Regions from separate parts of the Streptomyces sp. CB03238 genome, predicted to be linked through region 3. Evidence: riboswitches for the same ligand, from Rfam matches in the RefSeq annotation. Region 3 holds a riboswitch; each other region holds the start of a gene.

Region 1 (5,575 bases), on a different contig from region 3:
TTGGGGGGACTTTTAATCCGTTGGTTGTGGGTTCGAGTCCCACACGGCCTACCATTCAGCCCCAGGTCAGAGGCGTTCCCCGACCTGGGGCTGACGTCACTCCCGGGGCTCTGATAATCGTCTGCCGGCCCCAGAGCCCGACGATCATGAGTAACGAAGCCCCGGCCGGCCGGGGCGGTACGTCAAGCCGCGGGTTCGCGGACCGGCGCGGACTCGATGATCCGTTCCGGATGATGCAGCCATACCTGCTGGCAGTGAGCGGTGACCGTCAGCCCGAAGTCGCGGGCCTCGGTGGGGAGCCGAGTTCGATGTACTGCCCTACGCGACCGCCTGCCGATGATGTTGGACAGCCGCGATCTCTCGCCGCAAGCCCGTCGAGAGCTCGAGAGCATCCGGTACGCGATCCCCAGGCGGGGACGCTCAAACACACGCGCCGCACCGGCTGGTGGATGGCGGGCGGTCGTGACACGACTCTCAGGAGACCCGCACCGGGGACGTCAACTCCCTCGGCAAGAAGTACAGCACCGAGGCCGACCCACAAGCGGTCACGAATTCGGAGGACCAGATGGCCCCGTGCCGCCCGGCGCCCGGGGGGCCTGGCTTCCCGCCGCCCCCGGCCACAGTCGCGTCCGTCACGCTCCTTTCCCGACCACGGGCGTCACCGTGGCCGTTTTGGTCGCGTCAGGGCAGCTGCCAGGGATATTGGTTAGGGAACGTGCGCCGGATGGCGTAAGGTGGTGTTCACAACGACGCGGGGTGGAGCAGCTCGGTAGCTCGCTGGGCTCATAACCCAGAGGTCGCAGGTTCAAATCCTGTCCCCGCTACTGAAGACGAAGGCCCGGTGCATTGCGCACCGGGCCTTCGTCATGCCCCGGGCAAGTGGAGTGTGTCGCTCGGTCGGCGGATGGCGAGTCGCCGCGCGGCGCGGCTCCGGTCAGCCTGGGTGGGGCGCGGTACCGTCCGCAGCCGTGGGCGGAGCGGGCAGGAGACCAGTGGTGGGGCAGCGAGCGCGGGACGGCGGCGACGGGCCGGAGGGGGTCCGGCGGTTCGTCCGCGCGTTGCCCGCGCTGCTGATCGCGGGGGGCGTGGTGTACGACGTGTGGACCCCGCCGCACTTCACCGCCGTACCGCTGTTCGCCGCCGCCCCGCTCGTCGCGGCGCCGCTGTTCACCGCCCGTACGACGCTGCTGTCCGGTCTGTCCGCCGTGCTGGCCGTGCTGTTCCTGCACCTGGGCAACGGCACCCTGGACGAGGTGCACGCCCTCACCGAGATCCTCACCGTGGCGGTGGTCGCGGGGCTCGCGCTGCTGATCAACCGGGTCGTGAGGCGCAGTGGTGAGCGGCTCGCCTCGGCGCGGGTGATCGCCGAGACCGCGCAGCGGGCCGTGCTGCCGACGCCCGCCGAGCGGATCGGGGGGTTGCAGGTGGCGGCGCGGTACGAGGCGGCGCAGGCGGACGCGTTCATCGGGGGTGACCTCTTCGCGGTGCAGGACACGCCGTACGGGGTGCGGTTGGTGGTCGGGGACGTGCGGGGGAAGGGCATGGGGGCGGTCGAGGCGGTGGCGGTGGTCATCGGGGCGTTCCGGGAGGCGGCCGAGCAGGAGAGCTCGCTGGAGGGCGTGGCGCAGCGGCTGGAGCGGGCGCTGGCGCGGGAGGGGACGCGGCGGGACGGGCTGGACGCGTTCGAGGGGTTCACCACCGCCGTACTGGCGGAGATCCCGCGCGGGGAGGCCGTGGTGCGGGTGGTGGACCGGGGGCACCCGGAGCCGCTGATGCTGTACGCGGACGGGCGCGTCGAGCTGCTGGAGCAGGCCGAGCCCGCGCTGCCGCTGGGCATGGCGGACCTGGGGACGTGGCCGGACCGGGCGTACGAAGTGCCGTATCCGGCGGGGGCGACGCTGCTCTTCTACACGGACGGGCTCTCCGAGGCGCGGGACGCGGACGGTGTCTTCTACGACCCGGTCGCGCGGCTGGCGGGGCGGCTCTTCCCGGGGCCCGACGCGGTGCTGGACGCGCTGGTGACCGACGTATGGCGGCATACGGGCGGCGGGGCGACCGACGACCTGGCGCTGTTGGCGGTGAGCCGGCCGGCGGAGGGGCAGCCGGAGCGGCGGCGGACGATGCCGGTGGTGCCGTAGCACTCCGTAGTGACCATGTGTCGCTGCGCATAACACGTGACGCACCGTCAGAATTGCTGTGCCCGGGGAATGTTTCTGATGTGCGGTCAACTCGCCCGGTTGTGCCCGGTTGTGGCCTGGTAAATCCCGGGCCCGTGTAGTTAATGATCAGTAGGAACAGCTTGGAATCCGGAGCCCGCGTCTATTAACGTTCGATAACGCAGCGCGGTCGTCCCAGCCGTCGCAAGAGACGGCACCGCGCGCGTGCGCCGAATTCCGCAAGGGAACCGGGGAACCACCACCTTGGGGTGAATCGGGCCGAAGTGGGCCCGTAGGAGACCTTCCTGCTCCGAACCCGTCAGCTAACCCGGTAGGCGAGAAGGAAGGAAAGGAGTGCGCCTCCGTGGCGTCCAACCGCCCTGCCCCAGCCCCCGAAGCTCCGTACGGCTCCATCGGCTCGTTCAACTCTTCGGGTGTCCCGGACGCCGCACCCGTAAACGGGCAGTGGGAGGAATGGAACCCCACCGAGGAGACCGTCCGCCCCGTCCGCGGCCGGCACCGCGTCGCCAAGCAGCGCGGCGGCCTCGCCCGTAGCTCCACCGTCCTCGGCGTCGGCGTCATCGCGGCGGTCGGCGCGGGCGGCATGGCCACCGCGCAGGACAAGCCCGCGGTCTCCATATCCTTGCCAGACGTGGTCACGGACAACCTGCCCGACGCCGAGTCCCTGCCCGGCATCGGCGCCCTGATGTCCGACGACTCGGACGACTCCGACGGACCCGGCCAGGGTGACTCCGCCCCGCTCACCAACGCCACCCTCACCGGCACCGCCGGTGCCGACGCCGGGCAGCAGAGCAGCGGCGCGGACGCCGGCGAGGCACTGCGCGCCCGGATCCTCCAGCAGGCCGAGCAGCAGCAGGCCTCCGCCGACGCCGAGGCCAAGGCGGCCGCCGAGAAGGCCGCCGCCGAGCAGGCCGCGGCCGAGGCGAAGGCGCAAGCGACCGCCGCCCAGGAGCAGGCCGCCGAGGAGAAGGCCAAGGCCGAGGCGGAGGCCGCGGCCAAGGCGGCGGCGGCCGAGAAGGCCGCGGAGGAGGAGCGGCTGGCCAAGCTCGCCTCCAGCTGGTCCCTGCCGACCTCCTCGTACACCATCACCTCCACCTACGGCCAGGCCGGCAACATGTGGTCCTCCGGCTACCACACCGGTCTCGACCTCGCCGCGCCCACCGGTACGCCCGCCAAGGCCGTGCACGGCGGCACCATCAAGTCGGCCGGCTGGTCGGGCTCGTACGGCTACCGCATCGTCCTGGAGCTGGAGGACGGCACCGAGGTCTGGTACTGCCACCTGTCGTCCATGACGGTCGGCGCCGGGCAGACCGTCGGCACCGGCGAGACCATCGGCCGGGTCGGCGCCACCGGCAATGTGACCGGGCCGCACCTGCACCTGGAGGTGCACACCGCGGGCGGCGACGGGATCGACCCGCTGGCCTGGCTGCGCGGCAAGGGCCTCACCGTCTGAGAATCCCGTCCGGCGCTTTCGCACTCCGGCAGCTCTGGCGGCACACCCCCCGACGCCAGGGCTGCCGGTTTTGTGGTCAGTACCGGTACGGGTTGTAGCCGCCGTAGTTGAGATGCGGCGGCGGCGTCCACACCCGGCCGGTGGCCTGCGCCGCGTACGTCAGCGCCGGCCCGGCTATCTCCTTGCGCTGCCACAGGTGGTGCAGCAGCTCCTGCTCACGCGCCATGAAGTCCGGGCCCACCACGCCCCGGCGGGCCCGGTGGCGCAGGAACGCCAGCGACGTCGCGAACGCCTCGTACTCGCCGACCGCCCGGGCCGCCGCCGGGCCGAAGCAGCGCGCCGCGTACCCACGGGCCAGACCGCGCGCCCGCATCGAGGACAGCGCGAGCGGCTCCGCGGGCGTGAGCCAGCCCGCCGCGGCGTACGCCGGGAGCTCGCCGGATATGGTGCGCAGCTCGCGCTGCCGCGACCAGACCGCCAGCCAGGTCAGCAGCCCGAACGCGGGCACCATGAACGCCCCGTACACGGCGTAGAACGCCCACGGCCCGAAGGCCGCCGAGCCGTTCCACAGCGCGTGCATGCCCATCGCCAGGACCAGCCCGAGCAGCGGCAGCGCGACCCGCCGGATCCTCTTGCGGCGCGCGGTGATCGCGGCGATGCCGAAACCGATGCCGGTGAGCACGGTGAACAGCGGGTGCGCGAACGGCGACATCACGATCCGTACGAAGAAGGTCGCGGCCGTGACGGACGCGAACCCCGACGTGCCGATCTGCTGGTCCTCGCCGAAGGCGTTGCCGAGATACAGGATGTTCTCGGTGAAGGCGAAGCCGGTCGCGGTGAACCCGGCGATGACGACACCGTCGACGATCCCCGTGAAGTCCCGTCTGCGGAAGACGAAGACCAGCAGCACGGCGGCCGCCTTCGCGCTCTCCTCCACGATCGGCGCTATGACGGTCGCGCCGAGCGTGTCCGCGGACGCCGGGTCGGCGGTGGCGGTGGCTATCCAGCGGGTCGCGAAGGTGTTGGCGACGATCGCGACCAGCGCGGCGGCGCACGCGCCCCACGCGAACGAGAACAGCAGGTTGCCCCACGGGCCCGGCTCGACCCGGTCCAGCCAGCGGAACGCGGCCATGAGGAGCGGCACGGGCAGCAGGGCGAGGCCCAGCCCGACCAGGAAGCCCTCCGTACCGGTCTGCTCCCGCACCAGCGCCAGGATCACCAGCCCGCACAGGGCGAGCACGATGACGACCGCGGAGGCCCGCACCACCTTGCTGCGCCAGAAGGCGCGGCGGGGCTTGTAGCGCCAGCGGGCACGCTCCGGCACGGCGTCGAACGACGGCTGCGGTTCGTACGCCGGGACGGCCGGATACGGCGACGGGTGCTGGTGCGCGGACGGCCGCGCGGACGACTGGGACACGGGAACGACCCTAACGACCGCCACTGACAGTCCGCGACGGGATTGCTACGCGTGCTGCGCGTGCTGCGCGTGCTGCGCGTGCTACGCGTGCTGCGCGTGCTGGAACAGCAGGTCGCGCACGACATGCCCCTTGTCCAGGCCCTGACCCTCGAACCGGGTCAGCGGCCGGAAGGCGGGGCGGGGCGCGAAACCGCCGTCGGGCTGCGTGTTCTCGAAGTCGGGGTGCGCGGTCAGCACGTCCAGCATCTGCTCGGCGTACGGCTCCCAGTCCGTGGCGCAGTGCAGGACCGCCCCCGGCTTCATCCGGGTGGCCACCAGGCTCAGGAACTCGGGCTGGATCAGCCGGCGCTTGTGGTGCCGCTTCTTGGGCCAGGGGTCGGGGAAGTACACGCGTACGCCGTCGAGGGCGCCGGGCGTGAGCATCTCGCGCAGCAGGATGATCGCGTCGCCGTTGGCCACGCGTACGTTGGTCAGGCCGGCCTTCTCGGCGAGGGCGAGGAGGTTGCCCTGGCCGGGGGTGTGGACGTC
Region 2 (5,575 bases), on a different contig from region 3:
GCCCTCCCTGCCCGCCACCGGACGGATCGGCGGCATGGACGTCCTGCACCGGGCGGACGACCCGGACGTGCTGCTGGTGGCCGTCGGCGTCATGGCGCCCGTGTGCCTCGGGGCGGCCGAGCTGCTGGCCGGGCGCGGCATCCGCTGCACCGTCGTCGACCCGCGCTGGGTCAAGCCCCTCGACGAGCAGCTCGCCCCGCTGGCCGCAGGGCACCGGCTGGTCGCCGTCGTCGAGGACAACAGCCGCAGCGGGGGAGTGGGCTGGGCGGTCGGGCAGGCGCTGCGCGACGCCGGGGCCGACGTACCGCTGCGGACCTTCGGCATCCCGGAGCAGTTCCTGGCACACGCCAAGCGCGGCGAGGTGCTGGCCGACATCGGGCTCACCCCGGTCGAGATCGCGGGACGGATCAGCGGAGCGCTGGCACGCACGTCGGCACGCAAGGAGAACGACGCATGAGCAAGAAGTTCGATCTGACGGCGCTGCTCGCCGACCGGGGCGCCGAGGGCTACGACCTGCACGCCCGTCACCTCAACCCCCAGCTGTCGCGCATGCTCCATACGATCGGCTTCGACAAGGTCTACGAGCGCGCCGAGGGCGCCTACTTCTGGGACTCCGACGGCAACGACTACCTCGACATGCTCGCCGGCTTCGGCGTCATGGGGCTGGGCCGGCACCACCCCGTCGTACGCAAGGCCCTCCACGACGTCCTCGACGCGGAGCTGCCCGACCTCACCCGCTTCGACTGCCCGCCCCTGCCGGGCCTGCTCGCCGAGAAGCTGCTGACGTACTCGCCGCACCTGGAGCGGGTGTTCTTCTCCAACAGCGGAACGGAGGCGGTGGAGACCGCGCTGAAGTTCGCCCGGTACACCACCGGCCGGCCGCGCGTCCTGTACTGCGCGCACGCCTTCCACGGGCTGACCACCGGCTCGCTCTCGGTCAACGGGGAGAGCTGCTTCCGCGACGGCTTCGACCCGCTGCTGCCGGACACCGCCATCGAGCTGGGCGACCTGTCCGCGCTGGAGCGGGAGCTGAAGCGGGGCGACGTGGCCGCCCTCATCGTCGAGCCCATCCAGGGCAAGGGTGTGCACGAGACCCCGCCCGGGTTCCTGCGCGCCGCCCAGGACCTGCTCCGCAAGCACAAGGCGCTCCTCATCGCCGACGAGGTGCAGACCGGCCTCGGCCGGACCGGCACCTTCTACGGCTACCAGCACGAGGACGGTGTCGAGCCGGACCTGGTGTGCGTCGCCAAGGCGCTGTCCGGGGGCTATGTGCCGGTCGGCGCCACCCTCGGCACGGACGAGATCTTCAAGAAGGTGTACTCGTCGATGGACCGGGTGCTCGTCCACTCGGCCAGCTTCGGGGCGAATGCCCAGGCGATGGCGGCGGGGCTGGCGGTGCTGTCCGTCCTCGAGGACGAGGAGATCGTGGCGAACGCCCGGCGGACCGGAGAGCTGCTGAAGTCACGGCTCGCCGCGCTCGTCGACCGCTACGAGATGCTGTACGAGGTGCGCGGCCGCGGCCTGATGATCGGGATCGAGTTCGGCCGCCCGTCCTCGCTCGGGCTGCGCAGCCGCTGGACCATGCTTCAGGCGGCCCGCAAGGGCCTGTTCGCCCAGATGGTCGTGGTCCCGCTGCTGCAGCGGCACCGGATCCTCACCCAGGTCTCCGGCGACCGGCTCGAGGTGATCAAGCTGATCCCGCCACTGATCATCGGCGAGCGGGAGGTCGATCGGTTCGTCGAGGCGTTCACCACCGTCATGGACGAGGCGCACAGCGGTGGCGGCCTGATCTGGGACTTCGGCAGGACGCTGGTGAAGCAGGCCATCGCCAACCGCTGACTTCTGGCGGAAGGGAGGCATGACCACTTCCTCCGCGGCCGGGCGGTCCGCGGCCGGGCCGTCGCGCGGCCGGGCCGTCCCACGCGTCGTCCGCCGCGCTGCCGGACGTCACGCCCCAGCGGCGGGCGCTGCGGCGGGGGCCGCACCCTGGGGCCGCCGCACAGCGCGCCGGGCTGTCCCCGGCGCACCTGTCACGGCTGGAGACCGGCCGCCGGATCCGTCGCTGCACGATGCTGCTCGGGTTCGCCCGCGTCTACGGTACGGCCGCTTCCGCTCTTCGAGCGCGGCGCCGGACAGGCGATCAGCGCGCTCGTCTCAGCCCTCGTCGAGAAGGCGCTCGCGCAGCCGCTCCCGGGTCTCGGGGCTGAGCTTCAGCCCCTCGGTCAGGTAGCGGTCGGTCGAGCCCCAGGTCTCCTCGATGGTCGAGAACGCCGCCGCCAGGTACTCGATGCGGGCGTCGAACAGCGGGCTGAGCAGCTCCATGACCTCCGGCGACATACCGGCCGGGGAGCTGTCGCTGCGGCGTACCTTGTAGCGGCGGCGCGGGTCGTTGGACTTGAGGTAGTCCTCCTCGATCGCCTCGCGCTCGACGCCGACGGCCAGCAGGGACACCGCTATGGACAGCCCGGCCCGGTCCTTGCCGGCCGCGCAGTGCATCAGGGCCGGGACGCTGTCCTCGGCGAGCGCGTGGAGGACCCGGCTGTGCTCGGCGGTGCGCTCCTTGATGATCATGCGGTACGAGGCCGTCATCCGGGCCGCCGCCTGGCCGTCCGCCAGGATCGAGCGCAGCTGGTCGATGTCGCCGTCGCGGACCATGATCCAGAACTCGGCGCCGTCGGCCGGGTCGGAGAGCGGGATGTTCACGTTCCGTACGCCGGGCAGGTCGACGTCCGGGCCTTCGAGCTTCTGGTCGGCGGCGTTGCGGAAGTCGAAGATCGTGTGCAGCCCGAGACCCGCGAGGAAGGCCGCGTCCTCGCCGGTGGCGTGCGCGAGGTGGCCGCTGCGGTAGAGCCTGCCCTGGCGCACGCGCCGGCCGTCCACGGTCGGAAGCCCGCCGACGTCACGGAAGTTGCGCACTCCGGTCAGCTCGGGCTCGATCGACGGGACCTGCGGCAGCTGCTGCGTCACGGGGGCTCCTGACGTGTGTGTGGTCGGCGCCGGCGGCCGACGATTGTCGCGTTCCGACGATACGACATGGGTTCGTCGGGCACGACGGGGGGATCTGTCCTACTACGCCATGGTTTGGCTGCCCGGCTGTGAAGGCGGTGGGATTGAGAAGTCTCGTCAAGGAATGACACTTCTGTCCGTATTAGGGCATTAGATATAACGTGCCCTGGTCGCAAGGGAGATGGGCAGGACCACGTGAGCAGCGTCATAACCGTGACCGTCCGTGGCGGGGCGCCCTTCATGAATTCCGTGCACACAAAGGGAATACATGATCCGTAATCCACGGAGGGTGACCGGAATTCCGGCGCGGCCGCATCGCTCGGAATGCCGGGGAGAAAGCAGCGGCTTGTTCACGTCGAGCCGCCTCGCTTACGGTCACGGCAATCCGGCCGGACCGCCGAATCCTGCCGCCGGTCGGAATTCCCACCCACCCACGCGTGGCAGGAGCGGGGGACCCAGGTAGTACGCCGACCCCGGAATTCCGGGACCGGCTCGGGGTGAAGTCGCGTCCACGGCGCGGCCGGACAACTCCAGTCCGAACCCGACAGCTCACCTCGCAGGCGCCGGAGAGGAATTCGCCATGCCCGCGAAGGGTAAGCACCGCCGTCCCAAGTCCAGCTCCATTACGCGTGGTTTCGTCGCCGCCGGTACCGGTGGCGCAGCCATCGCCCTCCCGCTGCTCGGCGCCACCGGCGCGCACGCCGCGGAGAAGGCCGCCCCGGCCGCCGCTCCGCAGCAGGCCGTCGCCGCCGCGGCCACCGCCGCCAAGGCCGCCCCCGCAGCCCCGGCGAAGAAGGCCGCGCCGCGCACGTACACCGTGGTCGCCGGCGACTACCTCTCCAAGATCGCCCGCAACAAGAACGTCAAGGGCGGCTGGCAGAAGCTGTACCAGGACAACCGCCAGGTCATCGGCGAGGACCCGTCGCTGATCCTCCCGGGCATGAAGCTCACGCTCGGCGTCAAGTCCACGGCGGCTCCGGCGAAGGCCGCCCCGGCCAAGCCGAAGGCCGACGAGACCCGCACCGAGAGCCGCGCCTCGCGCTCCGCCGCCAAGGCCGAGGCCCCGGCGGCCTCGGGCTTCACCGCCCCGGTCTCCGCCGGTGTCACCACCCCCTACCGTGCCTCCGGCTCGATGTGGTCCTCCGGCTACCACACCGGTGTCGACTTCGCCGCCTCCTCCGGCACCAGCGTCAAGGCCGTCGGCGCGGGCACCGTCGTGTCGGCCGGCTGGAGCGGCGCGTACGGCAACGAGGTCGTCATCCAGCACGCCGACGGCACCTACTCGCAGTACGCCCACCTCTCCTCGCTGACCGTCTCCTCCGGTCAGACCGTGAGCGGCGGCCAGGAGATCGGCCTGTCCGGCTCCACCGGCAACTCCAGTGGCCCGCACCTCCACTTCGAGATCCGCACCAGCCCCAGCTACGGCTCGGACATCGACCCGCTGGCGTACCTCCGCCAGCACGGCGTCTCCATCTGACGACGGCTCTGAGCGAGAGCACTCCGCCCGGCACCGCCTCCCGGTGCCGGGCGGAGCCGTATTCCGGGCTTGGGTGAATCTTGACCGGTGGTAAAAATCACTCCCCGTCAACCCCTCCTTACGGTCGCGTAGGTCACATCACCGGGTGAATGATGTGCTCCCGTGGCAGACGATTCGAGATTCAGAGACAGTGACGTATTCGGGTCGTACGCGGCGATCGGTGACAGCTTCACCGAGGGCGTCGGAGACCCTGGGCCCGACGGAACGTTCGCCGGCTGGGCGGACCGCCTCGCGGTGCTGCTCGCCGACCGGCTCCCGGAACCCGAGGAGTTCCGGTACGCCAACCTCGCCGTGCGCGGGCGGCTCCTCGACCAGATCGTGGAGGAGCAGGTGCCGCGGGCCAAGGAACTCGCCCCCGACCTGGTGACCTTCTGCGCGGGCGGCAATGACATCATCCGGCCGGGCAGCGACCCGGACGACGTCGCCGAGCGCTTCGAACGAGCGGTCGCCGACCTGACGTCCGCGGTCGGCACGGTCCTGGTGACGACCGGGTTCGACACCCGCACCGTGCCGGTGCTGCGCCGGCTGCGCGGCAAGATCGCCACGTACAACGGGCACGTCCGCGCCGTCGCGGACCGCTACGGCTGCCCCGTCCTGGACCTGTGGTCCCTCAAGACCGTCCAGGACAGGCGGGCCTGGGACGCCGACCGGCTGCACCTGTCGCCCGAGGGTCACACCCGCGTCGCCCTCCGGGCCGGTCAGGTCCTGGGCGTCGACGTCCCCGCCGACCCGGACCAGCCCTGGCCGCCCCTTCCGCCGCGCGGCCCCCTCGAACTCCGCCGCGACGACATCCAGTGGGCGCGCGAGTACCTGGTCCCGTGGATCGGCCGCCGCCTGCGCGGCGAATCCTCCGGCGACCACGTCTCGGCCAAGCGCCCGGACCTGCTCCCGCTGTAGGTAACGGGGGACTTGGGCGCCTCCTTGAACGGGGGCTCCCTGGGGCGGGCCTTCCGGCGCCGGGCTCCTGGGCGGGCCTTCCGGACCCGCGCCCTGGCACGGGCGCCGGGCCATCAGGCGCCGGGCGGACCAGAC
Region 3 (5,575 bases):
TGCGCAACCCCGGCCAGCGCACCGCGCTCCAGGACTCCCTCGCCGCCGGAGAGCGCGGGCTGCTGGAGACCGGGGTCGAGGAACTGCTGCGCTACGACGGGCCGGTGGAGCTGGCGACGTGGCGGTTCGCGACCGAGCCGCTCACCATCGGCGGCGAGCGGATCGCGGCCGGCGACCCGGTCCTCGTCGTGCTCGCCGCGGCCGACCGGGACCCGGAGCGGTTCACCGAGCCGGACACCCTCGACCTGGCGCGGCGCGACAACCAGCACCTGGGGTACGGGCACGGCATCCACTACTGCCTCGGCGCACCGCTCGCCCGGCTGGAGGGGCAGACCGCGCTCGCGACGCTGCTCACCCGCCTCCCCGACCTTCGGCTTGCGGTGGATCCGGCCGATTTGCGGTGGCGTGGGGGGCTGATTATGCGGGGACTGCGCACACTCCCGGTCGAGTTCGCCCCTATTGAGAAGTGACGCTCCGTCAGAACTGTGATCTTCGCGTAATCTCCGCTGCATCGACTTGTGACTGGCGTTCGAATGCCGCTACGTTCACCCCCACCTCAGCAGTCACGCGAAAGGCAGCACCGCATGCGCTCCGGGAACGGCCGGCACCGACGACCCCGTCAAGCCCCCGCCATCGTCGTCGCGGCAGGGGTGACCGGATCCGCCATCGCGCTCCCGCTGCTCGGCGCGGGTTCCGCGTCGGCGGCGGACGCCACCACATGGGACCGGGTGGCCGAATGCGAGTCCGGCGGCATGTGGAGCGCCGACCTCGGCAACGGCTTCTACGGCGGCCTGCAGATGTCGCAGGAGACGTGGGAGTCGTACGGAGGTCTCGCCCACGCCGCGCGCCCCGACCTCGCCAGCCGCACCGAGCAGATAGCCGTCGCCGAGAAGGCCTACGCCGCGACGGGCGTCAAGATGTGGGAGACCTGCGCCCCCATCGCGGGCCTGGGCGGCGCCACCACGACGCCCGAGGCCGACCTGGGCATCGTGCCCACCGCGCCCGGTGAGACCGCCCCGGCGGCGCCCGAGGCGACGGACCCCGCCGAGACGCTCGAGGACCCGGGCGCGCCCGAGGCGTCCCAGCCGGCCGACCCGGCCGGGACGCTCCTGCCCACCGAGCCCACCCCGGCGACGCCCGACCCGACCGGGACCCCCACCGGGACCCCGACCGGGGACCCGGCCCAGAGCCCCGCCCCCGGCACCGGCAAGCACCGCGGCGAGGCCGACCCGGAGGAGCCCGCGGCGACCGACCCGAAGGCCCCGGCCGCCCCTGCCACACCGGAGGGCGAAAGCACCACCAAGCCCAGCGGACCCACCGATCCCACCGATACCGGCAATTCGGTCACCGGGCGCGAAAACGACGGGCATGCCTCCCGGGGTGACGGGGCGACACGCGACCCGGGGAACGTCGAGCCCGGCGCGTACACCGTCCGTCCCGGCGACAACCTCTGGACCATCGCGGACGAGCACCAGTTCCCCGGTGGCTGGTCGGCCCTCTATGAGGCCAACAAGGACACCGTCGGCGCCGACCCGGACCTCATCCTTCCTGGCCAGAGCCTGGAGCTGACGCCGGATCAGCCCTGAGCGCGGGGTAAATGTCCGCTTCTGTGTAAGTGAGACATGAATCTCTTCGCCCCAACTGGCGCGCCAACGCCGACCGAACCGCACAATCCGCCCGTCACCTGCGTAAACGCCCGTCAAGGGCAGGCGCGTACGGGCGGATTGACCCCGATGTCCGTCTTTGAACTTCGGGGAGGTCTGTGTCTACCGTCGTGACCGCTCGCCACCGCGGGCCCCATCGACCGGAACGCCGAATCCTGCCGCCGGTCGACGGGAACAGTCGTCGCGTCACGCGCCGAAGGCAGGAGCGGGGGACCCAAGGTAAGTGCCGGCCCGGCAGTCATGGAGACATGGCACCGACAACCGGCTTGGGGTGAAGCCGCGCGCACAGCAGTGCCGCGCGGCCGGGCAGCTCACGCCCGAACCCGACAGCTCACCTCGCAGGCGTCGGTGAGGAGATGTCCCATGCTGTTCTCCAGCAAGGCCAAGCACCGTCGCCCCTCCAAGGCCGCCCGGTTCGCCGCGTTCGCCGGCATCACCGGTGTGGCCGTCGCCGCCCCGCTGATGGGCGCCACGTCCGCCTCGGCCGCCACCGCCGCCGAGTGGGACAAGGTCGCCCAGTGCGAGTCCGGCGGCAACTGGTCCATCAACACCGGCAACGGCTACTACGGCGGTCTGCAGTTCTCGGCCTCCACCTGGGCCGCGTACGGCGGCACCGCGTACGCCCCGACCGCCGACCAGGCCTCCAAGTCGCAGCAGATCGAGATAGCCGAGAAGGTCCTCGCCGGCCAGGGCAAGGGCGCGTGGCCGAGCTGCGGCGTCGGCCTGTCCAACGCCTCGTACGACGGCGGCGGCGCCGAGCAGGCCCAGCCGCAGCCGCAGCAGGAGCGCACGGCCGAGCAGCCCACCACGCGCAGCGAGCAGCGCACCGCGCCGAAGGCCGAGGCCGCTCCTCAGGCCGCGCCGAAGAAGACCGTCACCACCCCGACCGGCAAGAAGGTCGAGAAGGGCGACGGCGAGTACAAGGTGAAGGCCGGCGACACCCTCAGCATCATCGCCGCCGAAAAGAAGGTCGCGGGCGGCTGGGAGAAGCTCTTCGAGCTGAACAAGGACATCGTCGACGACGCCGACCTGATCTACCCGGGCCAGCAGCTCCACCTGAGCTGAGCCCCGCGCACCACCCCGGCCCGGCGTGTCCTTCCCCTGTATGCGCCGGGCCGGGGTTTCCCGTCGCCGCACCTGCCGCACCCGCCGCACCCCTGAGCGACCCCCCGCACACCACGGCTACCAGCCAGTAAGTTTCGTGGCGTTTTGCCCGTAATGCCGACTCGTGAGCCCTTTTTCGTCCCAGGAGGCGGGCGTCGGCCGGCTCCGGCCCTCAGGGCGGTTAGGCTCTTGCCGCAAGGCCAAAGAGACCCTGCACCGCATGCGTCACATTTTGCGTCACATCCCAGAAGGAGATGCTCGTGCCGTCCATCGACGTCGTCGTAGCCCGGGAAATCCTGGACTCCCGAGGCAACCCCACGGTCGAGGTCGAGGTCGGCCTCGACGACGGCAGCACCGGCCGTGCTGCCGTCCCGTCCGGTGCGTCCACCGGAGCGTTCGAGGCCCTCGAGCTCCGCGACGGTGACAAGGACCGCTACCTCGGCAAGGGTGTCGAGAAGGCCGTCCTCGCCGTCATCGAGCAGATCGGCCCGGAGCTCGTCGGCTACGACGCCACCGAGCAGCGGCTGATCGACCAGGCGATGTTCGACCTGGACGCCACCCCGGACAAGTCGTCGCTCGGCGCCAACGCCATCCTCGGCGTCTCCCTCGCCGTCGCGCACGCCGCCTCCGAGGCGTCCGACCTGCCGCTCTTCCGCTACCTGGGCGGCCCGAACGCGCACCTGCTGCCCGTTCCGATGATGAACATCCTGAACGGCGGCTCGCACGCCGACTCCAACGTGGACATCCAGGAGTTCATGATCGCCCCGATCGGCGCGGAGTCCTTCTCCGAGGCCCTGCGCTGGGGCGCCGAGGTCTACCACACCCTGAAGAAGGTCCTGAAGGAGAAGGGCCTCTCCACGGGTCTGGGCGACGAGGGCGGCTTCGCCCCGAACCTCGACTCCAACCGCGCCGCCCTCGACCTCATCCTCGAGGCCATCAAGCAGGCCGGCTACGCCCCGGGCAAGGACATCGCCCTGGCGCTCGACGTCGCCGCGTCCGAGTTCTACAAGGACGGCGCCTACGAGTTCGAGGGCAAGTCCCGCTCGGCCGCCGAGATGACGGACTACTACGCCGAGCTCGTCGACGCGTACCCGCTGGTCTCCATCGAGGACCCGCTGTTCGAGGACGACTGGGACGGCTGGAAGACCATCACCGAGAAGCTGGGCTCCAAGGTCCAGCTCGTCGGTGACGACCTGTTCGTCACCAACCCGGAGCGCCTGGCGCGCGGCATCGAGGAGAACGCCGCCAACGCCCTGCTGGTCAAGGTCAACCAGATCGGTTCGCTGACCGAGACCCTGGACGCCGTCGAGATGGCCCAGCGCAACGGCTTCAAGTGCATGATGTCGCACCGCTCCGGCGAGACCGAGGACGTCACCATCGCCGACCTGGCCGTCGCCACCAACTGCGGCCAGATCAAGACCGGCGCCCCGGCCCGCTCCGAGCGCGTCGCCAAGTACAACCAGCTGCTGCGCATCGAGGAGATCCTCGACGACGCGGCGGTGTACGCGGGCCGCAGCGCCTTCCCGCGCTTCAAGGGCTGATCTCCGCACCAGCCTCCGTACGTCCCCGGCCACGGTCCCGTACCGTGTCCGGGGACGTACGTACGTAACGGGCAAGGGGAGGCGGGTAAGCACATGGCCCGGGACCGGTTCTCCACCGCGACCAGGCTGCGACTGCTCGGCGAGCAGACCGCCGCCCGCGTCTACCGCTCCCAGAGCCGACGGCACGACCGCCGCTCCCGGCTCACCGGCCGCGCGGCCTTCCTCGCGCTGGTCGTCTGCTCACTCGTGGTGGCCCTGGCCTACCCGATGCGCCAATGGGTGTCCCAGCGCGCCGAGATCGCCGAGCAGGAGCGGCTGGCGGCCGAGGCGAGCGAGCGCGTCGAACGGCTGCGCGACGAGAAGGCGCGGCTCCAGGACGACGCGTACATCAAGCGCCTCGCCCGCGAGCACCTGCACTATGTACTCCCGGGGGAGACCGGCTACACGGTCATCGACCCCGACGCGGTGCGCCAGCGCCGCACCGACCAGGGCGCGGCCGACCGCCCCTGGTATTCCAACCTCTGGGACGGCGTGGACACCGCCGACCGCACCGACCGCAAGTAGAACCCAAGGCAGGCATGGAAACGCCCCCTCCGCAGACCGAACGCACCGAGCCCACCGAGGCGGACGTCGCGGCGTTCAAGGAACAGCTCGGCCGCCCGCCGCGCGGCCTGCGCGCCATCGCGCACCGCTGCCCGTGCGGCAACCCGGACGTGGTGGAGACCGCGCCCCGGCTCCCGGACGGCACGCCGTTCCCGACGACGTACTACCTCACCTGCCCGCGCGCGGCCTCCGCGATCGGCACGCTCGAGGCGAACGGCGTCATGAAGGAGATGTCCGAGCGGCTCCAGACCGACCCGGAGCTGGCCGCCGCCTACCGCGCGGCGCACGAGGACTACATCGCGCGCCGTGACGCCATCGAGGTGCTGGAGGGCTTCCCGAGCGCCGGCGGGATGCCGGACCGCGTGAAGTGCCTGCACGTGCTCGTCGGTCACTCGCTGGCCGCCGGCCCCGGCGTGAACCCGCTGGGCGACGAGGCCATCGCGATGCTGCCGGAGTGGTGGGCCAAGGGCCCCTGCGTCAGTCCGCAGAAGGAGGACGACCAGTGACCCGGGTCGCCGCCATCGACTGCGGTACGAACTCCATCCGCCTCCTCGTCGCCGACGTCGACCCGGCGAGCGGCGAAGTCACCGACCTGGACCGCCGGATGACGATCGTCCGGCTCGGCCAGGGCGTCGACAGGACCGGCCGGCTCGCGCCCGAGGC
Region 4 (5,575 bases), on a different contig from region 3:
GCAGACGCTGGCCTGGATCGAGAAGTACTTCGGCTCCATCCCGTCCCACGACGGCAAGCAGCCGCCGCGGGACGGGACGCTGCCGGAGGTTATCGGCGAGCAGCTGCGCGAGGTCCTCGAGGAGGAGGTCCCGGCCCGCGCCCTGATGGCCGCCTACCGGCTCCCGCACGACGGCACGCGCGAGTGCGACGCCGCCGACATCGCCCTCACCGTCCTGGGCGGCGGCGAGTCGTCGCGGCTGCACAACCGCCTGGTGCGCCGCGACCGTACGGCCGTGGCGGCCGGTTTCGGCCTGCTGCGCCTGGCCGGCGCGCCCTCGCTCGGCTGGCTGGACGTGAAGACGTCCGGCGGGGTCGAGGTGCCCGACATCGAGGCGGCCGTCGACGAGGAGCTGGCCCGGTTCGCCGCCGAGGGCCCCACGCCCGAGGAGATGGAGCGCGCCCAGGCCCAGCTGGAGCGCGAATGGCTGGACCGGCTCGGCACGGTCGCCGGCCGCGCGGACGAACTGTGCCGGTTCGCCGTGCTGTTCGGCGACCCGCAGCTCGCCCTGACCGCCGTCCAGCGCGTCCTGGACGTCACCGCCGAGGAGGTGCAGGCGGTCGCCAAGGCCCGCCTCCGCCCCGACAACCGCGCGGTGCTGGTCTACGAACCGGTCAGCACCGACGACAGCGACCAGGAAGAAGAGGGGGCCGACCAGTGAGCGACGCCGCTGTGTCCCTGACGTCCATGGAGTTCCACCCGCAGCCCCGGCCCGGCACCGCCAAGCCGTGGGCCTTCCCCGCCCCCGACCGCGGCTCCCTCGGCAACGGCCTGACCGTGCTGCGCTGCCATCGCCCCGGCCAGCAGGTCGTGGCCGTCGAGATCTTCCTCGCCGCCCCGCTCGAAGCCGAGCCCGAGGGCCTCGACGGCGTCGCCACGATCATGGCGCGGGCCCTGTCCGAGGGCACCGACAAGCACTCGGCGGAGGAGTTCGCCGCCGAGCTGGAGCGCTGCGGCGCCACGCTCGACGCGCACGCCGACCACCCCGGCGTACGGGTCTCCCTCGAAGTCCCCGTCTCCCGGCTGGCCAAGGCCCTCGGGCTGGTCGCCGAGGCGCTGCGGGCCCCCGCCTTCGACGACAGCGAGGTCGAGCGCCTCGTCCGCAACCGGCTCGACGAGATCCCGCACGAGATCGCCAACCCGTCCCGTCGCGCCGCCATGCAGCTGTCCAAGGAGCTGTTCCCGGCCACCTCCCGTATGTCGCGCCCCCGCCAGGGCACCGAGGAGACCGTCGCCCGCATCGACGCCGCGGCCGTTCGCGCCTACTACGAGGCGCACGTACGCCCCGCCACCGCCACCGCGGTCGTTGTCGGTGACCTCACCGGCGTCGACCTCGACGCGGTGCTCGCCGACACCCTCGGCGCCTGGACGGGCGACACGGCCGAGCCCCGCCCCGTACCGCCCGTGACGGCCGACGACACCGGCCGTGTCGTCATCGTCGACCGGCCCGGCGCTGTACAGACGCAGCTGCTCATCGGCCGTATCGGCCCCGACCGGCACGACCGGGTCTGGCCGGCCCAGGTGCTCGGCACCTACTGCCTGGGCGGCACCCTCACCTCCCGCCTGGACAAGGTCCTGCGCGAGGAGAAGGGCTACACCTACGGCGTACGGGCCTTCGGCCAGGTGCTGCGCTCCGGCCCGGAGGGCGGCGCGGCCATGCTCGCCATCAGCGGCTCGGTCGACACGCCCCACACGGGTCCGGCGCTCGACGACCTGTGGAAGGTGCTGCGCACCCTCGCCGCCGAGGGCCTGACCGACGCCGAGCGCGAGACGGCCGTCCAGAACCTGGTGGGCGTCGCCCCGCTCAAGTACGAGACGGCTGCCTCCGTCGCGGGCACCCTCGCCGACCAGGTCGAGCAGCACCTCCCGGACGACTTCCAGGCCCAGTTGTACGCCCGGCTCGCCGAGACGGGCACCGTGGAGGCCACCGCGGCGGTCGTCAGTGCCTTCCCGGTGGACCGTCTGGTCACGGTCCTCGTTGGTGACGCGGCTCAGATCAAGGAGCCCGTCGAGGCGCTCGGCATCGGCGAAGTGACGGTTGTCACCGGCTGATTGACGCGCCTCTCCTCCAGGAGGGGTTATGTGGGACCCCGGCATCGGGCGATGCCGGGGTCCCGGCCATATGTCCGCTTTGTTGCGGAGGTTCGGTGTCTGCCCTGTGGCGTGCGCTACAAAAAACCGTGTCCGTTTGGTGATTGAAAGATCAGCCGCTTAGCGTCTGATGCGCTGTCCGACCGGTACCCGCCGCACCCGCGGCACCGGGCAGCGATCGCCGAGTCCCCGTCCGGCGCGAGCCTGGGGAGCCGGGGACCCACGCAGTCCCTGGGGTGAATCGGACGCCTTCGCACCCGTGCGGAGGGGCCCGTAGGAGACCTTCCTGCTCCGAACCCGTCAGCTAACCCGGTAGGCGAGAAGGAAGGAAAGGACCAGCCACTTCATGGCGTTCACCCGTGCCACCGGGAAGCACCGTGCCCCGAGCCGCCCCGGCTTCCTGAGCCGCAAGAGCGCACACGTCGCCGGAGTCGCGGCCCTCGCCACCACCGGCGTCGTCGGATCCCTCGCTTCCCCGGCGCTCGCCGCCAACAAGGACGCCGCTCCGCTCTCGCTCGAGGACACCGGCCTCAACCAGGCGATCATCACCGACACACTCGCCGAGCGGGTCGACGCCCAGGCCGAGGCCCAGGAGCTGGAGGCCCAGGAGGCCGCCGCCAAGGCCGCCGCCCAGGCGAAGGCCGAGGCGGAGGCGAAGCGCAAGGCCGAGGCCCGTGTGAAGGCGGCCCGCGAGGCCAAGGAGCGCGCCGACCGCGAGGCCGAGCGCCAGCGGCTCAACGCCTTCCAGCTCCCCGTCGCCGGCACGTACGTCAGCACCGGCTACCAGACCGGCGGCGCCATGTGGTCCTCCGGCAGCCACACCGGCATCGACTTCCACGCCGCCTCCGGCTCCCGCGTGGTGTCCGTGGGCGCGGGCACCGTCGTCGAGGCCGGCTGGGGCGGCGCGTACGGCAACAACATCGTGATCCGGATGAACGACGGTACGTACACCCAGTACGGCCACCTGTCCTCCATCAACGTCTCGGTCGGCCAGACCGTCATGCCCGGCCAGCAGATAGGCCTCTCCGGCTCCACCGGCAACTCGTCCGGACCGCACCTCCACTTCGAGGCCCGTACGAGCGCCGAGTACGGCTCGGACATCGACCCCGTCGCGTACCTCCGGTCGCACGGCGTGAACGTCTGACCCCGCCCCTCTCCCCTCGTTCTGCGAAGGCCCCGGCTCGGGAAACGAACCGGGGCCTTCGCCATGTCCGGGCAACCCGGGGGCGGCCTCCTGGCCAAAAAGAACTCCATGGTTTACGGGTGGCTATCGGAAATTCCGTCCCGCTGCAATAGAGTCACTGAACAGGCGTCAATCAGCTGAGTTTCGCGCGGATTAAGTTGGGGGTTCTGGTATGCGCATTCCAGCGCACTCGGTATGCACGGCGATCCGCGACGACATCGTCACCGGCGTGTTCGAGCGCGGCAGCCGGCTCACCGAGGAGCAGCTGGCCCGCCGCTACGGCGTCTCGCGCGTCCCGGTCCGCGAGGCGCTGCGCACCCTGGAGTCGGAGGGCTTCGTCACCACCCGCCGCCACGTCGGCGCGTGCGTCGCCGAGCCCACCGAGCAGGAGGCGGCCGACCTGCTGGAGATGCGTACGCTGCTGGAGCCGCTGGGCGCCGCGCGCGCCGCCCAGCGCCGCACCGACGCACATCTGAAGGTGTTGCGCGGCCTGGTCAGGCTGGGCCAGGAGCGGGCGCGCCGTGGCCAGGGGGAGGACCTCCGCTCGCTGGGCGGCTGGTTCGACGAGACGCTCGCCCAGGCGTCCGGCAGCCCGGCGCTGACGGCGCTGCTCACCCAGCTCCGGCACAAGATCGCCTGGATGTACGCGGTCGAACAGCCGGCCCAGCCGGTGGAGGCGTGGGCCGAGCACGGCGCGATCGTGGACGCCGTCGCCCGCGGCGACGCGGAACGCGCCCGCGCGCTCACCGCCCTCCACGTCGAGCGCTCGCTGACCGCGCACCGGCTGCGCCGCCAGGAACGGCCCGAGCGGCCGGCCGGGCGTGTGAGGACCTCGCAACATCGCGTAAACACCGCGAGCGCCCGCAATTAACAGCGGCGCCGTATACAAAGACGGGGGAATTCCTGAGGCACGGAATTCCCCCTGCCCGGAAATGGTCGCCCATAAAAGGAGACCTCGCGCACCGGACCGTGGCCGGCCCGCCGAACCGGATGACGTAAGCGGCACGGCGCCGCGCCGAATGCGGCCGACAAGCGCCCCGTGGCGACGTCCGGGGGTTGCCCGTCAGGCCGACGCGCCCGGGGTGCCGTAAGCGACCTGTGGCGGCGAGGCGCCCGTGCCGCACGTGACGGGTGGGGCCTGCGTCGGCGCCCGAAGCGGCTCGTGGGGTCGACGCGTTTGAGGTGACCGTTGTGGCCAGTGGGGCGGAGGCGCTTGAGTGCCCGAGGCGACCGGTGGGGTCCACGCGCCAGGCGCCCATCGCGGCGGGTCGTCCACGGGCCTGAGGCGCCCGAAGCGGCCGGTTGGCCACGCGCCAGGCGTCCCGAAGAGACCGGTGGGGTCCACGCGCCAGGTGCCCGCCAGGTGCCCGTCGTGGCCGGTGGGGGCGAGTGCAGCGCCCTGCTCTCGGGCGGCCGGCGGTGGCCTGGGCGGCGGGGCCGACCGCCGTGGTGCCCGGGTCGGCCGCCCGGGCCGTGTCGCGTGCGGCCCCGGCGCGCTCAAGGCGCGTTGTCGCGCCAGGACGAGCGCCCCGAGGCGGCAAAAAGCGGAGCCGTACCGCCCGGGTCCCGGGGATGCGGCTCCGCTCTGATGCAGGTGGGGGTGACCGGGAGGGTCAGACGGTCTCGGGGAGTTCCTCGAGGCCCTCGGCAACCAGCTTCGCCAGACGGTCCAGGGCGGCGTCCGCGCCCTCCGCGTCCGAAGCGAGCACGATCTCCTCGCCGCCCTGCGCGCCCAGGCCCAGCACCGCGAGCATCGACGCGGCGTTGACCGGGTTGCCATCGGCCTTGGCGATCGTCACGGGGACGCCGGCGGCCGTGGCGGCACGGACGAAGATGGAGGCGGGGCGGGCGTGCAGGCCCTCGGCCCAGCCGACGTTGACGCGGCGCTCAGCCATGGTGTTGCCCTTCGAGTCTTGGCGGGTTGTCTAGACCAGTTGTGGAATCCAGTCTCTCATGTCCGGCAGAGTGCTCGAACCGGCCTCCACGCCGGGCCCGGCGGCCGGTCGACGCGCCTCACCCAGCGTTGTCCACAGCACCTCCACGACCAGCCGGCCGCACCGTACGCTGGGGCCCATGCGGACCCCGTCGGATCAGCCGGAACACGTATACCCCGACCACTGGGAGGCCGACGTGGTGCTGCGGGACGGCGGCACCGCGCGGATCAGGCCGATCACCACGGATGACGCCGAGCGCCTGGTCAGCTTCTACGAGCAGGTCTCGGACGAGTCGAAGTACTACCGGTTCTTCGCACCCTACCCCCGG

The links. A riboswitch is a leader RNA that binds a small molecule or an ion and turns the genes downstream of it on or off. The one in region 3 is predicted to bind cyclic di-AMP.
Region 1: linked by a shared signal. The riboswitch ahead of BKD26_RS34425 (M23 family metallopeptidase) and the one ahead of BKD26_RS17895 (transglycosylase family protein) in region 3 are both predicted to bind cyclic di-AMP.
Region 2: linked by a shared signal. The riboswitch ahead of BKD26_RS38805 (LysM peptidoglycan-binding domain-containing M23 family metallopeptidase) and the one ahead of BKD26_RS17895 (transglycosylase family protein) in region 3 are both predicted to bind cyclic di-AMP.
Region 4: linked by a shared signal. The riboswitch ahead of BKD26_RS37435 (M23 family metallopeptidase) and the one ahead of BKD26_RS17895 (transglycosylase family protein) in region 3 are both predicted to bind cyclic di-AMP.

What each region holds. Positions count from the first base shown of each region.
Region 1 covers NZ_NBCN01000029.1:62,353-67,927, forward strand. The annotation lists partial or broken gene BKD26_RS42310 (transcriptional regulator) at 316-405, shown strand; partial or broken gene BKD26_RS42315 (HAD family hydrolase) at 408-550, shown strand; tRNA gene BKD26_RS34415 (tRNA-Met) at 751-824, shown strand; gene BKD26_RS34420 (PP2C family protein-serine/threonine phosphatase) at 996-2,138, shown strand; cyclic di-AMP (ydaO/yuaA leader) riboswitch at 2,375-2,509, shown strand; gene BKD26_RS34425 (M23 family metallopeptidase) at 2,521-3,630, shown strand; gene BKD26_RS34430 (PrsW family intramembrane metalloprotease) at 3,707-5,047, opposite strand; gene trmB (tRNA (guanosine(46)-N7)-methyltransferase TrmB) at 5,129-5,575, opposite strand, start outside.
Region 2 covers NZ_NBCN01000054.1:2,211-7,785, forward strand. The annotation lists gene dxs (1-deoxy-D-xylulose-5-phosphate synthase) at 1-457, shown strand, start outside; gene BKD26_RS38790 (aspartate aminotransferase family protein) at 454-1,839, shown strand; partial or broken gene BKD26_RS41895 (helix-turn-helix transcriptional regulator) at 1,938-2,117, shown strand; gene BKD26_RS38800 (tyrosine-protein phosphatase) at 2,155-2,967, opposite strand; cyclic di-AMP (ydaO/yuaA leader) riboswitch at 3,425-3,582, shown strand; gene BKD26_RS38805 (LysM peptidoglycan-binding domain-containing M23 family metallopeptidase) at 3,587-4,483, shown strand; gene BKD26_RS38810 (SGNH/GDSL hydrolase family protein) at 4,646-5,440, shown strand; gene BKD26_RS38815 (TetR family transcriptional regulator C-terminal domain-containing protein) at 5,554-5,575, opposite strand, start outside.
Region 3 covers NZ_NBCN01000009.1:89,246-94,820, reverse strand. The annotation lists gene BKD26_RS17905 (cytochrome P450) at 1-470, shown strand, start outside; gene BKD26_RS42030 (transglycosylase family protein) at 651-1,586, shown strand; cyclic di-AMP (ydaO/yuaA leader) riboswitch at 1,846-2,024, shown strand; gene BKD26_RS17895 (transglycosylase family protein) at 2,028-2,729, shown strand; gene eno (phosphopyruvate hydratase) at 3,029-4,309, shown strand; gene BKD26_RS17885 (septum formation initiator family protein) at 4,403-4,873, shown strand; gene BKD26_RS17880 (DUF501 domain-containing protein) at 4,888-5,418, shown strand; gene BKD26_RS17875 (Ppx/GppA phosphatase family protein) at 5,415-5,575, shown strand, end outside.
Region 4 covers NZ_NBCN01000041.1:10,068-15,642, reverse strand. The annotation lists gene BKD26_RS37445 (pitrilysin family protein) at 1-700, shown strand, start outside; gene BKD26_RS37440 (pitrilysin family protein) at 727-2,091, shown strand; cyclic di-AMP (ydaO/yuaA leader) riboswitch at 2,300-2,463, shown strand; gene BKD26_RS37435 (M23 family metallopeptidase) at 2,477-3,274, shown strand; gene BKD26_RS37430 (GntR family transcriptional regulator) at 3,486-4,184, shown strand; gene BKD26_RS37425 (HPr family phosphocarrier protein) at 4,927-5,208, opposite strand; gene BKD26_RS37415 (bifunctional GNAT family N-acetyltransferase/acetate--CoA ligase family protein) at 5,387-5,575, shown strand, end outside.